2 regions of the Klebsiella sp. HN106 genome follow, and region 1 is predicted to be linked to the other one. Evidence: predicted binding sites of a transcription regulator. Region 1 holds the regulator's gene; the other holds the start of a gene.

Region 1 (7,874 bases):
AAAATTTATGTGCTGGTCTTTACCACGCCGCAGGATTTACAGCAGACCACTAAATTAATCGATCCGGCGAAGGCATACGCCAAAGGCACCGGCAATGCGGTGCCGGATATTCCGGATCCCATCGCGAAACACGTCACCGACGGTACCATCAGCCTGAAGGTAAAAACCTCTACCGGCTCCAGCGTGCTGGTTGGCCCGCTGTTCGGTTCGTCTGGTCCGGGGCCTGTTACCGTCGGTAATACCGCTGCTCCTGCCTATAGCGCGCCGGTCGCCGCCCCGGCCCCGGCTCCAGCGGCGAAAACCGAACCGATGCTTGATGATACCGAAACCTACTTCAATAACGGCATTAAGCAGGCGGTTGCGAAAGGCGATATCGACAAGGCCCTGAAATTGATGAACGAAGCTGAACGTCTTGGCTCGAAATCTGCTCGTTCCACCTTTATCAGCAGTGTAAAAGGCAAGGGGTGACCGTCTCCCCACAATGCTGATGTTTAGGCACAGCCTTTAGGTGCGTCCGTCAGGGCGCACTTTTTTTTATCGCGCGGCAGCTTCTGTTGCAGGGCTGTTGCGCGGATGATCGTATATTGACGTTTGCCCGCCCCCGATGCCCCATTCTGAGATACAATACCTTTACGTTTTGTACCGGAGATTCAGGCATGCCACATCCTGCGCTTACGCAACTGCGTGCGCTGCGTTATTTTGCCGCAATGCCCCCGCTGCACGCGCATCTGCGCGACTGGCTATTGCTGGAAGACTCAATGACCAAACGCTTTGAGCAACAGGGGAAGCGAGTTAGCGTCATCATGGTTAACGAAGGTTTTGTTGGACGCGAAGCGCTGGCAGATGAAGCGCCTCTGTTACCCGTCGAATCCCGCTACTGGCTGCGGGAAATTATCCTTTGCGCTAATGGCGAACCCTGGCTTGCTGGCCGAACTATCGTGCCGGAGTCGACGCTGAGCGGCCCCGAACTGGCGCTGCAACAGCTGGGACAAACGCCGCTGGGCCGCTATCTCTTCACGTCATCGACGCTAACCCGCGATTTTATTGAAATTGGTCGTAATGCAGAGCTTTGGGGGCGTCGTTCCCGCCTCCGGTTGAGCGGCAAACCGCTGCTGCTGACGGAGCTGTTTTTGCCTGCATCGCCGTTGTATTGAGAGGAAAATGAAATGGAGTGGAGTCTGACGCAGAACAAGCTGTTGGCGTTTCACCGCCTGATGCGTACTGACAAACCGATCGGCGCGCTGCTGCTGCTGTGGCCGACGCTGTGGGCGCTGTGGGTGGCCACGCCGGGGATACCGCCGCTGTGGATCCTCGCCGTGTTTGTTGCCGGCGTCTGGTTAATGCGCGCCGCAGGCTGCGTGGTCAATGATTATGCCGATCGTAAATTTGACGGCCACGTTAAACGGACGGCCCGCCGTCCGCTGCCGAGCGGCGACGTCAGCGAAAAGGAGGCGCGAACGCTGTTTGTCGTGCTGGTGCTGCTTTCTTTCCTGCTGGTGCTGACCCTGAACACCATGACCATTCTGCTGTCGATAGCGGCGCTGGCGCTGGCATGGGTCTATCCATTTATGAAACGCTACACCCACTTGCCGCAGGTGGTGCTGGGCGCGGCATTTGGCTGGTCGATCCCGATGGCCTTTTCGGCGGTAAGCGAATCGCTGCCGCTCAGCTGCTGGCTGATGTTCCTCGCCAACATCCTGTGGGCGGTGGCCTACGATACCCAGTATGCGATGGTCGATCGTGATGATGACGTCAAAATCGGTATCAAATCGACGGCGATTCTGTTTGGCGACAACGATCGCTTAATCATCGGTATTTTACAGGTGGCGGTACTGGGTCTGATGGCGGCAGTAGGCTGGCTGAGCGGGCTGGGCTGGGAATATTACTGGTCGTTGTTTATCGCCGCGGCGCTGTTTGTCTGGCAGCAAAAGCTGATATTTAAACGCGAACGCGATAGCTGCTTTAAGGCATTTATGAATAATAACTACGTGGGGCTGGTACTGTTTCTCGGCCTGGCGATGGGGTATATGCAGTAAATGTGGCGGGGTTCCCCGGCTGGCGCCGTAAAAGCTTTAGCCGGGCTACTAAACCGCAGGGTCTGGTAGCCCGGCGCAAGCCGGGATATCGCTTTAAACGTTACGCTTCATCCTGGGTAACGCTTTCAATCGTCAAACGCACATCAGAAGTAATCAGATCCGCCAGCATACGGTAGATCTTCAACGTCTCTTCCGGCTCGGCATCTCCGGTATCGCTGATATAGCCTTCGTCGCGCAGGGTCAGCACCAGCGTGCTGAATACCGCCTTATCGAAGAACTCCGGCGCATTGATACCGTGCAGAACGGACAGGCGCTGCGCCACGGTGCGGCTCTCTTTCTCCAGCGAACTGCGGTTGATTGACGGGTTAGCGCTCAGCAGCCAGAAGGTGATGGCGTAGCGCTGCAGCGTTTCGCGCGCGCCTGCGGCCAGCAGCTGCAGGGAACGGGCATGAGACGGATTGACGCTCACCTCATCGTCATTCACGGCGATAAGCCCCTGACGCTGCATCTCGGCAATCAGCGCATCGACGACGCCCGCCAGCTCCGCTTTTTCCCAGCGCAGGAACAACTCGGCCTTGAGGAACGGATAGAACATCTCGACGTGACGCAATATTTCGCTGCGGGTAATACGACGATGCTGAGTGACGATGGCGGCTAACAGTGACGGCATCACCAGCATATGGGCGATGTTGTTGCGGTAATAGGTCATCAGGACGGCCTGCTCGCGCGGCAGAATGATGATATCGCCGATCGTGTCTTTCTCGACCTCGAACTTGTTCATCTGCAGCGCGTGGTCGATAAGCTCGCTGGCAGACGCCGCAGGCGTGGTCGCGTCCGCAGAGTACGGCACGTTGCGCAGCAGGGCGAGGTAGCATTCCAGCTGTTCGGTAAGCTGCTCGCGGGTCAGGGAACGCTGACGCGATGCCAGCAGCGCCGTACAGCACAGGTTCATAGCGTTTGCCGCACCGGCATTGTTAATGCGTACCATCAGGTCTGAGGCGATGTTATTTACCGTCGGCGTCAGCCAGGAGGGGCGAACGGCTTCGATAGGATCGATCGACTCGCGCCAGTCCGGCACATGTTGATTCAGGTAGGCCATCAGCGGCAGCGGTTCGCCGAAGTTAACGTAGCCCTGGCCGAGATTACGCAGCTTGCTTAAGCCGCGCAGCATCTGCGGCAGGTTCTCTTTCTCTTTTGTCGCTCCGCGCAGCTCTTTAGCGTAGGTACCAACCTCCATCACGTGCTCGTAGCCGATGTAGATTGGCACCAGGGTGATGGGGCGATTACCGCCGCGCAGCATCGCCTGAATGGTCATCGACAGGGTACCGGTTTTCGGATCCAGCAGGCGTCCGGTACGAGAGCGGCCGCCCTCAACGAAGTATTCTACGGAGTAGCCGCGGCTGAACAGCTCGCCGAGGTATTCGCGGAATACCGTCGAATAGAGCTTATTGCCCTTGAACGTACGGCGAATGAAGAAAGCGCCGCCGCGACGGAAAATCGGCCCGGCAGGCCAGAAGTTCAGGTTGATACCGGCGGCGATATGCGGCGGAACCAGGCCCTGATGATAAATCACGTACGAGAGCAGCAGATAATCCATATGGCTGCGGTGGCACGGGACATAAACGATCTCGTGGCCTTCGTGCGCCAGCTGGCGCACGCGCTCGGCGTTATGCACGTTAATGCCCTGATACAGTCGGTTCCAGGTAAAGCCCAGCACGCGGTCTGTCAGGCGAATCATCTCATAGGAGAAGTTCGCGGCGATCTCTTCCATCAGGGCGATAGCGTTTTGCTGCGCCTTTTCATGAGAAATTTTCTTGCTGCGCGCTTCGTCTTCTACCGCACGGGCAATGGCTTTCGACGCCAGCAGTTTATTGAACAGATCCTGGCGCGCAGGCAGGCGCGGACCGACCGCCGCCAGACGCTGACGGGCGAAGTGCATACGCGCCACGCGGGCCAGCTTCTGAGCGATAGTTTTATCGGTGCCGTGTTCGTCCGCCATTTTACGCAGCGAGACCGAAGGCGAGAAACGCACAAAGCTGTCGCGGCCCAGCCACAGAACGGCGAAGAATTTCTGAATGCCGTTGAGCATGCGCAGTGGCGGGTTAACCTCGCCTTTTTCACGCCCCGGTGCGCGACCGAACATGACCGAGACTGGCACCATTTGCACATCAAGATCGGGGTGATTACGGTGCAAATCCAGATAGTCGTGAAAGAGCTTGATAGACTCTTCTTTCGGCGTGTAATAGGTGAATACGCGCGGTCCGCCGTGGATAAATACGTAGCGCGGAAGCAGGGCGCCGTCGATCTCCAGCGGCTCCAGCGGGTCCGGTAACTCATGCTCCAGACATTGCGCGCGCAGCGTCAGCAGGTCCGCCTTCGAATTGTAGGGCAGGACGTACATAATGGGCCGCGAGGTATCCAGGCCTAACTCTTGAGCAGGTTGTGCCGGAATCGACTTGCTTTTTACCAGCGCCCTTAATGGTAAATTCAGTAATTTATAGTAAATTCGTTGCCAGCCAGACATAGACGATGTGAAGCCTCTGGTTAATCATGCAAATGCGCCGCAAGAATAACAGAAAGTGCGCAAAATTTCCGTTGTAACGCGGCAAACGCGTACACTCATTGACGTCATTTACATAAAAAGGTTTGTTTGATGGCCAATAATACCACTGGGTTAACCCGAATTATTAAAGCGGCAGGGTATTCCTGGAAAGGATTCCGGGCGGCATGGGTCAACGAGGCCGCATTTCGTCAGGAAGGCATCGCGGCCATCATTGCCGTGGTGATTGCCTGCTGGTTAGACGTCGATGCCATTACCCGGGTGCTGTTAATTGGCTCGGTCCTGATAGTGATGATAGTTGAAATTATCAACAGCGCGATTGAAGCGGTCGTGGACCGTATAGGCCCTGAGCATCATGAGCTTTCCGGGCGCGCGAAAGACATGGGCTCTGCGGCGGTTTTGCTGGCGATTGTCATCGCGCTGATCACCTGGGGAACCCTTTTATGGGCAAATTACCGCTAACTCCTGTCGTAGCGGCTCGCAAAACGAAAAGAAACTCCTGATTTTTGTGTGAAATGTGGTTCCAAAATCACCGTTAGCTGTATATACTCACAGCATAACTGTATATACACCCAGGGGGCGGAATGAAAGCGTTAACGACCAGGCAGCAAGAGGTGTTTGATCTCATTCGGGATCATATCAGCCAGACGGGCATGCCGCCGACGCGTGCGGAGATTGCTCAGCGCTTGGGGTTCCGTTCCCCAAACGCGGCGGAAGAGCACCTGAAAGCGCTGGCGCGTAAAGGCGCAATCGAAATCGTTTCCGGCGCCTCCCGCGGTATTCGTCTGCTGACGGAAGAAGAAACGGGCCTGCCGCTTATTGGCCGCGTAGCAGCAGGGGAACCGCTGCTGGCCCAGCAGCATATTGAAGGCCACTATCAGGTCGATCCGGCCATGTTTAAACCGAATGCCGATTTTCTGCTGCGCGTCAGCGGTATGTCGATGAAAGACATCGGCATTCTTGATGGCGACCTGCTGGCAGTCCATAAAACTCAGGATGTGCGTAACGGCCAGGTAGTTGTGGCGCGTATTGACGAAGAAGTGACCGTAAAGCGCCTGAAAAAGCAGGGTAACGTCGTCGAACTGCTGCCGGAAAACAGCGAATTTTCGCCAATCGTGGTGGATCTTCGTCAACAAAGTTTCACCATTGAAGGCCTGGCCGTCGGCGTTATTCGCAACGGCAACTGGCAGTAAACTCTTCCTCTCGCGGCATCATCTGATGCATGATGCTGCGTCGTTTTTCCTCTTTTTGGCACTCTCTCCATGTTTTTTAACGCCGCCGACAAAGCCCTGTGGCGCTTAGCGCTGCCCATGATCTTCTCCAATATCACCGTTCCGCTGCTCGGACTGGTGGACACCGCCGTTATTGGTCATCTCGATAGCCCGGTTTATCTGGGGGGCGTGGCGGTTGGCGCAACGGCAACCAGCTTCCTCTTTATGCTGCTGTTGTTCCTGCGAATGAGTACCACTGGGCTGACGGCCCAGGCGTACGGCGCTAAAGATCCGCAGCGTCTGGCGCGTGCGCTGGTGCAGCCGCTGTGCCTGGCGCTGGCCGCCGGGGCGGCCATTGTGCTCTTGCGGATGCCGTTGATCGACCTGGCGCTGCACATCGTCGGCGGCAGCGAAGCCGTGCTCGAACAGGCCAGACGCTTCCTTGAGATCCGCTGGCTAAGCGCGCCGGCATCGCTGGCGAACCTGGTCCTGCTGGGCTGGCTGCTGGGCGTGCAGTACGCCAGAGCGCCGGTGATCCTGCTGGTGGTCGGCAATGTTCTTAACATTGTGCTCGATGTATGGCTGGTGATGGGTCTGCATATGAACGTGCAGGGGGCGGCGCTGGCAACGGTCACGGCAGAATACGCCACTTTCTTTATCGGCCTGCTGATGGCAAGGCGCGTGCTGGCGCTGCGCGGCGTTTCCCTGTTAATGCTAAAAAACGCCTGGCGCGGCGATATACGTCGCCTGCTGGCGCTGAATCGCGACATCATGCTGCGTTCGCTGCTGCTACAGCTTTGCTTCGGTGCGGTAACGGTATTTGGCGCTCGCCTCGGCGCCGATGTCGTCGCGGTCAATGCGGTTCTCATGACGATGCTGACCTTTACCGCCTACGCGTTGGACGGTTTTGCCTACGCCGTTGAGGCGCACTCCGGGCAGGCCTACGGCGCGCGTGACGATAGACGGCTGCTGGCTGTCTGGCATGCGGCTTGCCGCCAGTCAGGGATAGTGGCGCTGGCGTTTGCGCTGATTTACGGACTTGCCGGCGAACAGATTATTGCGTTGCTGACCTCGCTGCCTTCCCTGCAGCAGCTGGCCGACCGCTATCTGGTCTGGCAGATGATTCTGCCGGTCATTGGCGTCTGGTGCTACCTGCTGGACGGCATGTTTATCGGTGCGACGCGCGGTGCGGAGATGCGTAACAGCATGGCGGTGGCGGCGGCGGGGTTTGCCCTGACGCTGTTGACGGTACCCACGCTCGGTAACCATGGACTGTGGCTGGCGCTGACGGTCTTTCTCGCTCTGCGCGGCGCTTCCCTGGCAGCGATCTGGCGGCGGCACTGGCGGCGCGGAACCTGGTTTTCGTAGTGCATTTAGTACATCTGATGGTTAAAGATTCCGAATAATAAATCTTACTCAGAATACTCATCTATAGTTAAGTCATGTCCGAAACACAGCGGGCTGTTCATTCACCGAACGATAACCGAACGATGAGGAATGCATGATGAATAAAGACGAAATCGGCGGTAACTGGAAACAGTTCAAAGGTAAAGCGAAAGAGAAATGGGGCAAGCTGACTGATGATGACATGACCGTCATTGAGGGTAAGCGTGACCAGCTGGTCGGTAAAATCCAGGAACGTTATGGATATGAAAAAGACCAGGCAGACAAAGAAGTGACCGATTGGGAAACCAAAAACGACTACCGCTGGTAGCGAAAACGTCGTGTTTTAACCCACTGTTATTGCCTGCACGATCGGTACATGGAGGTACTGCTACCCTTGATTCCCGCTGCGGCTAACGCCTCAGCGGGCTTTCTTTTTTATCTGGATGGTATGGTCGTGATGACAGTGGCCCGGCGTACTGCAGGATTCGACCTCGACGCAGGCAGCGCAGAGGCCGTGAGCTTCAATGACGTTGTGGCGCAGCGCGAATCCCATTCTTGCCGCCAGCGTATGCATTATATCTTCGACGCCTTCCGCGCACTCTTCTTTCACGCCGCCGCAGCGGTCGCAAATAAACATCGCTGAGCTGTGGGTTGGCTGATCGAAAAGGTGGCACAGCACGT
Region 2 (7,874 bases), on a different contig from region 1:
ACCAGCAGGTTACCGCGCCCGGAGGCGAGCTTTTTCATCGCCTGACGGTAGTTATCCTGGGCTTTATCCAGGCTCTGGCCAATGGCCGACATATCGTCAACAAACAGACGCATCTTGTCATACAGACGCCCCGCTCTTTCGGCAATTTTCTGCGCGTTACGGCTCTGATGTTCATAGCGCCAGAGATTGGCGATGGTCCGTAGCGCCACCAGCAGCGTGGTCGGGCTCACCAGCATGATGTTGTTTTTCAGCGCTTCGCTAATGAGTTCCGGCTGGCGATCGATTGCCAGCAGGAAGGCCGGTTCCACCGGGATAAACATCAGAACATAGTCAAGCGAGCGCAGCCCAGGCAGCTGCTGATAATCTTTGCGTCCCAGCAGGCGCATATGGTTGCGTACGGAAGCAATATGCTCCTGCAGCGCCGCTTCTCGGGTGTAATCATCGTCAGCGTTGAAGTAGCGCTCATAGGCCACCAGGGTCATTTTGGCATCGATGACCACGTCCTTTCCCTGCGGCAAACGGACGATCACATCAGGCTGCATCCGCGCGCGGTTTTCCGTTTCGATGCTCACCTGAGTTTGATATTCATGGCCTTCCCGCAGCCCCGATGCTTCCAGTACGCGGGTCAACACCACCTCGCCCCAGTTGCCCTGGGTTTTGTTATCGCCTTTTAGCGCGCGGGTCAGATTTAGCGCTTCCTGGGCCATCTGCGCATTTAGCTGCTGAAGATTGCGGATTTCATGGGCCAGGGTGTGACGCTCCCGCGCTTCCTGGCCAAAGCTATCCTGCACCTGCCGACGAAAGCCATCCAGCTGTTCGCGCAGCGGCGTCAGCAGACCATGCAGGCTCTGGCGGTTCTGCTCATCTACCCGGCGATTACTGTGCTCAAAAATACGGTTCGCCAGATTCTCAAACTGCTCGCTAAGCCGCTGCTCGCTGTTAACCATCTGGCGGATTTTGTCTTCCGCATGCAGCTGAGTGGATTCAAGACGAGTGGTCACTTCGCGGAGGTCAGCTTCCAGCGAGGCGTTGATTTCGCGCAGGCTGCGCAGCTCGTTATTCAGCAGTTCACACTCTTCGCGCCAGTGAGACTCCTGTACCAGCCGTTGGCGGGTGGCGCTCAGCTCAATATCCAGCTCGCGCCGCTCTTCGATGAGATCGGCGCGAATTTGATCGGCGTGCGCTTTGGTCGCCAGCCAGCCGACAATCAGCCCCACGGCCAGCGCCACGACGGCACTAATAATAATTGAGATATCCACAACGCCCCCTGCGGCAACGACTTACGGCACAAAATAGAATTGTGCTGTACAAACGTCCAGTTTGAAAGGGTTTTCCTGCGAGGCGCTACGCAAAAAAGAAGGGCCGAAGAATCCGACCCTTATACGAAGAGAGAATAATTACAGCAGGCGGCGCGCCGCTTCCACGACAATTTTCACCGCGTGGCTTTCGGTTTGCTTCATGGTTTCCGCGTTCGGAATCTCCTGCTGGGTACGGTTGACGATAACCCCGGCAACCATTCCGGCGCGCAGGCCCTGGCTGGCGCACATGGTCAGCAGAGTGGCGGATTCCATTTCATAGTTCATTACGCCCATCGCCTGCCACTCTTCCATCGAGCCTTTAAAGCGGCTAACGACGCGGCCGGAGAAGGTATCGTAACGTTCCTGGCCCGGATAGAAGGTGTCGGAAGAGGCGGTCACGCCGATATGGGTGGTTGCGCCAATAGACTTCGCCGCTTCAACCAGCGCGGTAGTACATTCAAAATCAGCCACCGCCGGGAACTCCATCGGCGCAAAGTGCAGGCTTGCACCGTCCAGGCGGACAGAAGCGGTGGTCACCAGAACATCACCTACGTTAATGTGCGGCTGAATGGCGCCGGTGGTACCAATACGCAGGAAGGTACGGATGCCGAGCTGGGCCAGTTCTTCCACGGCGATAGAGGTCGATGGGCCGCCGATACCGGTAGAGCAGACAATCACTGCTTTACCATCCAGCTCGGCGCGCCAGGTGGTGAATTCACGGTGAGATGCCAGCTTAACCGGCTTATCCATCAGCGCGGCGATCTTTTCCACACGCTCCGGATCGCCAGGGACGATAGCCAGCGTAGCCCCTTGTAAATCGTTTTTGGTGAGGCCGAGATGAAAAACATCAGACTTGGACATAAAAAACTCCTCTGTGGGTCGAATTATCAGCAGAAGCAAAACGGTACTTTACAGAAGCTGCTGGTTCAGTTTTGTGATACCAATCACCATGAATGAAATTCATTGCAATAACTTTCCATAAAATAGTGATAAACATCACATTAACAAGCTAAATCTCAGAACCCTGAACAAAAGATAGCCGGTTTCGGGCACTGTGTTTGGTTAACGTCCTGTCCAGAGCAGCTATAGTTATTGATGCGCTAATAAATTGAGGGTACGGAGAATACCATGACGACAATCAAGCCAACCGGCTTTGCACCTGCAGCCACGCCGCACGCCTCAACTGCCGTTCACACATCAGATGAGAACATCGTCTCCGGGGAGACATCCATCCCTTCGCAGGGAGATAACATGCCGGCATTCCATGCCCGCCCGCGCAGCGTCGACGGTTCGCTGCCGGTGGTTATCGTGGTTCAGGAAATTTTCGGCGTGCATGAACATATCCGCGATATCTGCCGCCGTCTGGCAAAGGAGGGGTATCTGGCTATCGCACCGGAGCTGTACTTCCGCCAGGGCGATCCTAACGATTACAGCGACATTCCTTCTCTGTTCCAGGGGCTGGTCACAAAGGTGCCGGATTCTCAGGTGCTGGCCGACCTCGATCACGTGGCTAGCTGGGCCTACCGCCACGGCGGCGACGCCCACCGTCTGCTCATTACCGGTTTCTGCTGGGGTGGGCGCATCACCTGGCTGTACGCTGCGCATAACCCGCAGCTAAAAGCCGCCGTCGCCTGGTACGGCAAGCTGGCCGGCGAAAAAACGCTTAATTCGCCGAAGCATCCGGTCGATGTCGCCGTCGATCTGAATGCGCCGGTTTTAGGGCTGTATGGCGCAAAAGATGACAGCATCCCACAGGATACGGTAGAAACCATGCGCCAGGCGCTACGGGCGGCCAACGCCACGACGGAAATTGTGGTTTATCCGCAGGCCGGCCACGCTTTTAATGCCGACTATCGCGCCAGCTATCATGAAGAGTCGGCGAAAGACGGCTGGCAGCGAATGCTGGCGTGGTTTGCGCAGTACGGCGGTAAGCGGGGGTAAAAATCAACTATTGCCGATATGGTGACTCACCATCCCGGCAATAGTCCCGTCCGCTATCCATGAAGAAAGGCAGCGGCAAATAAATTCATAGTGCTGTGTCGCATTGCGCGGCACGCATATCGCCTGATGTATCTGGCTAAAACTATCGGGTAAAACGCGAAACTGTGGATTATCCCGCGCGGCTTTCTCCAGAGGCTGACGAATACCGGCCACCATATCACCTTCGCCGTTGATGAACGCCTGTATAGCATCCTGCGAAGTGGCATATTGGCGCAGCGTCGCATGTTTCAGCGTGCGAATCAGATACAGCTCGTAGGCCGCACCTTTGCCCACGTTGATTACTGAACCTTCGCGGTCCATCTCCTGAACCGATTGAATCTTGCTCTCTTTTTTAACCATCAGCGAACTCTCGATCGTGATGTAGGAGGGCGTAAAGCGAAGCTTATCTTCCCTCGCCGGGTCGATAGCCAGAAAAGCGATATCCCATTGATCCATCAGCGCCGCATCCACGACCTGCCCGGCCGTTGGCCAGGTCACCAACCGCGCTTCACGCTGGCTCTCAGTCGCCAGTTTCTTTGCCAGTTCGACGGTTATCCCCCCCGGCGATCCATCTGGCGACAGTATCGTAAGAACCGGGTTGCCCAGATTAATGGCAAAACGTAAATACTTCTTTTGCTCGTGGCGTTCAATCATCATTCATCTCCGAAGAGTGACAGTAGACCCATTCAGTAAATGATTAACTCTGGCCATCTCCAGCGCCAGGGCTTTGACGTATTACTTTAAGCATATCAATGCTGCGCGCCGCAGCATTTTTTATATTTACGCCCGCTGCCGCAGGGGCAAGGGTCGTTGCGGGAAGCCGTTTTCGGCTGCTGCTCTTCTTGCGCCAGCCATTGCATCATGGCCGGGAGCGGATAGCCGTTTTCCAGAAGCTGCCGCCAGACGTTCATATACGGCGTCACGTGTTTGAAAAAGTGCTGGTAGCCTGCGCACAGGTAGCTATGGCCGGGGCGACCGCTCGGGGAAACGGCGAAGCGATGTTTCGGACAACCGCCGTGGCAGGCAAAGCGAAACTCGCAGCTGCGGCAATCCGCCGTTAGCGTCTCTTGTTTTGCCTGACCAAAGGCGATGGCCTGCTCGCTATTATTCAGCTCGTGGATGCTCTGCTGATGAATATTACCCAGCTTATGCTCCGGATAAACAAAGTGATCGCAGTTATACAGATCGCCGTTCGATTCCAGCGCAAAAGCGTGCCCGCAGGTTGGCGAATGTACGCAAAGTACCGGCGGCTGACCGGTCCATGCCGCCAGGGCAACGTCAAACATCTGCACGTAGACGCGATCGACGTCGCGACGAACCCAGATATCGAAAATTTGGTTAAGAAACTCGCCGAACTGCCAGGAGGGTACCGTCCAGGGCGCCAGCCGCGCCGCGCTCTCACCCGGGAGCACCAGCTGGAGCGGCGCCGAGGCGTCGCTGCTCATCCGTTCGACCAGCGGGATAAACTGCATATAGCGCGAACCGGCCGCCAGCAGGAAATCATACACTTCACGGGCATGATCGACGTTATGCTTGCCGACGACGGTCAGGGTATTGAACTCGACGTTATGCGCCTTCAGCAGCGCCATCGCCGCAACAACCTTTTCGTGGGTACCCTTTCCGGCGCGGTTAACGCGGTACTGGTTATGCAGATGCGCCGGGCCGTCTATCGACAAACCCACCAGAAAACCCTGTTCGGCAAAAAAACGCGCCCACTCTTCGTCCACCAGGACGCCGTTAGTTTGCAGCGCATGTTCTATCTTCTTACCGTTGGCGTACTGGCCGCACAGCTCAACGACCCGGCGAAAAAACGGCAGCCCCATCATGGTCGGCTCGCCGCCCTGCCAGGCAAAGGTCACCGCATCGCCGGACTGGGCGGCAATATGCTGGCGAATATAGTTTTCCAGCGTCTCATCGGACATGCGCCAGTTTTTATTCCGTTCCGGATAAAGCGCTTCTTTTTCCAGATAAAAGCAGTAGGTGCAATCGATGTTACACACCGAGCCGCTCGGCTTTGCCATCACGTGGCAGCCATGAATCATGCTAATTTCCCCAGATTTGATGGCCCGGTAAATGCTGCCATTAACTGTTCTCTACAATGTACTGATAGCAGCTGGCGATATGGCGGGCGATGGTATATTCCACCAGCTCGCCGCGATCGTTAAATCCCTGGCGAGTCTTCACCAGCAGCGGCTCGCCTGCGGCAACCTGCAGAATGTCGCAGTCCTGGGCCGTCGGCAGCTCGGCGGTAATGGTGTCTTTATAGCTGTCAATATTCTCGCCGCGCTGTTCCAGCGCACTATACAAACCTTCTTTAAACGCGTCTAAAGTCAGCTCGCCCAGACGCGGCGTCAGCCAGATATAGTTTACCTGCGCGGGCAGTTCGTTTTGTCGATAGATCGTGCGGGTGAGACGCTGAATTTTCTGCCCCGCCGGGAGAGCGAAGGCCTGCGCCACTTCCGCCGGCGGCAACAGCTGCTCGAGTGTCAGATTATGTCGCGAAATAGAGTGCTGCTGCTGGCCATCAACCAGCCGGATACGGGTTTTGACGCCCTGTTTCTCTGAGGTGCTGATAACCATAGTGCCGATTCCAGCCTGGCGTTTTACCAGCCCTTTCGCGGCCAGCTCGGCCAGCGCGCGCCGGGCGGTGATGCGGCTGACGCCGAACAGTTCTTCAAACTCGGCTTCGGTCGGCAGGACATCATTCTTTTTGTAGGCCCCGGTTCTCAGCTTTTCCAGCAGGATATCGTGAAGCTGGGCGTACAATGGTTTCGCGCCGCGAGAATAGTCCAGTTCTTCTTTCATTAACTTCGCACTCCTGTTCCCCGGCCGCAGCCGGGGGTACCCCTTAATCAAGTCGCATTTCTAACGCCATCTTATAGTACACGCTCTGATGCTGCTCCTCCGGAACCTCGTTCTGCACGAAAGCCCACAAATTTTGCCGCGCCCAGTCCGGCTGACAGGCGGCCCGCAGTTTGTCAGCCAGAACATGCTGCCCGCTGCCCTCCAGATGCTGCAGTAGCGCAAACAGGCCGTAGCGCACCTGCGGCGTAAAGGCGGCCAGCTCCGGTAGCAGGTGCGGATCCAGCCCCAGCAGCGGGCTTTGCGCATCATCCAGGCCATAGCGCGCGTACAGCTCAGCGGGCGCATCGTTCTCCTTCATCATGCAGATCATCTGCTCCCGCAGCCGCCGCGCCGCGTGTTCATCCCGGCACTGGGTTTGCTGCGTCGGATCGGTGTGTAAATCATATAGTCGATGACCGAAGCGATCGGCGCCGCGGGTCATCACCGACTCAGCGGGAATTTTCATTACCGGACAGCCCTTGGTAAAGCGAAACGGCGGATGCAGCGTCGTTTCGCGCAGCTCCTGCGGCGTGAAGCGACGATTGATACGGGTCGGCATCAGGGTGTATTCGAACAGGCCATCGACGCCTTGCTCAACGGGCGAGCGCATATAGACGTAGCGACCATCGGTAATATTAATATGGCAACCGTGATAGCCAAACAGAGCATAGTCGCGGACCGGGGTATCGTCGCGCAGCGCGGGCAGCAGCGACACGCCCTGCATATCCGCCGGTTTATTCAGGCCAAAACAATCCAGCAGCGTCGCGGCGATATCGATGGTCTGCGCCAGCGCCTGACGAGACTCGCCCGCGCCGCCATACTGCGGATGCCAGATAAACAGCGGAATATTTGCCACTTCGTTATACAGCGGCATAATATTTTTCCCCCACCACTCGTGCTCGCCGAGCAAAAAACCGTGGTCGGTGTTGACGATCAGCATCGTGTCGCGCCAGAGATCGTAACGATCCATATAGTCCAGCACCTTACCGACGTACGCATCCACCATCGTCAGCAGCGCCATATAGTATTTCTGGATCATGCTCTTGCGTTCGTCGCTTTCGGTGACGAAGTAGTAAGGCGGCCAGCCGTCGAACTGCGCAGGATCGTCAATGCCGTACATCTTGAGATATTTTTCCGGCACGAAAAACGGCTCATGCGGGTCGAAACACTCCAGCTGCAGAAACCAGTTATCGCTGGCATGGTTGGCGTCGATAAACCCCAGCCCTTTGCCGATCGTCTTCGCCAGATGATGATCCTCTTCGTTCTGCATAAACTGCACGTTGATCTGATGCTGAATCCGGCTGGCGATCCGCCGCTGTTTGATCTCCTCCGGCTCGCCGGATTCGTAGCGATATTGTGGCTTATCCACCACCCCTTTCCAGGCATCGCCCTCCTGACCGCGCACAAACTCGTAGGTGCTGTAGCGAGAGTGATAGGTCGCTCCGCCGTCGCGCCAGTAGTGTTTGTGATCCGTCACCAGGTGGGTGTGAATACCGTTCTTCTTCAGCAGCTCGGGAACCGAATCATCGAACGGCTCGATTGGCGACCAGCCGCGATGTAAAAAGTTATAGCGTCCGGTATGCAGCTCCCGGCGTGCGGGCATGCAGGGCATGCTGCCGACATAGCAGTTGTCAAAACGAACCGTACGCTCCCTCAGCCGCTGGAAATTCGGCGTGATCGCCCTGTCGCTGCCGTAGGCCGACAGCAGGCGCTTATTCAGCGAATCAAACATCAACATTATCGCTTTCATGC

What was found. The regulator LexA, encoded in region 1, represses DNA repair genes until DNA is damaged. The targets are predictions, from matches to a motif close to TNCTGTATGTACATACAGNA.
Region 2: the regulator LexA is predicted to act here: its motif matches at 1,302-1,321, upstream of rmuC (DNA recombination protein RmuC).

The regions. Positions count from the first base shown of each region.
Region 1 is NZ_JBLURD010000003.1:323,144-331,017, reverse strand. It holds gene malM (maltose operon protein MalM) at 1-468, shown strand, start outside; gene ubiC (chorismate lyase) at 657-1,154, shown strand; gene ubiA (4-hydroxybenzoate octaprenyltransferase) at 1,167-2,036, shown strand; gene plsB (glycerol-3-phosphate 1-O-acyltransferase PlsB) at 2,137-4,560, opposite strand; gene ACSIPU_RS12530 (diacylglycerol kinase) at 4,690-5,058, shown strand; gene lexA (transcriptional repressor LexA) at 5,181-5,789, shown strand; gene dinF (MATE family efflux transporter DinF) at 5,859-7,175, shown strand; gene ACSIPU_RS12515 (CsbD family protein) at 7,312-7,521, shown strand; gene zur (zinc uptake transcriptional repressor Zur) at 7,612-7,874, opposite strand, start outside.
Region 2 is NZ_JBLURD010000017.1:17,056-24,929, forward strand. It holds gene rmuC (DNA recombination protein RmuC) at 1-1,259, opposite strand, end outside; gene udp (uridine phosphorylase) at 1,398-2,159, opposite strand; gene ACSIPU_RS25995 (dienelactone hydrolase family protein) at 2,427-3,239, shown strand; gene ACSIPU_RS26000 (transporter substrate-binding domain-containing protein) at 3,243-3,932, opposite strand; gene ACSIPU_RS26005 (anaerobic sulfatase maturase) at 4,028-5,320, opposite strand; gene ACSIPU_RS26010 (GntR family transcriptional regulator) at 5,361-6,083, opposite strand; gene ACSIPU_RS26015 (sulfatase) at 6,127-7,872, opposite strand.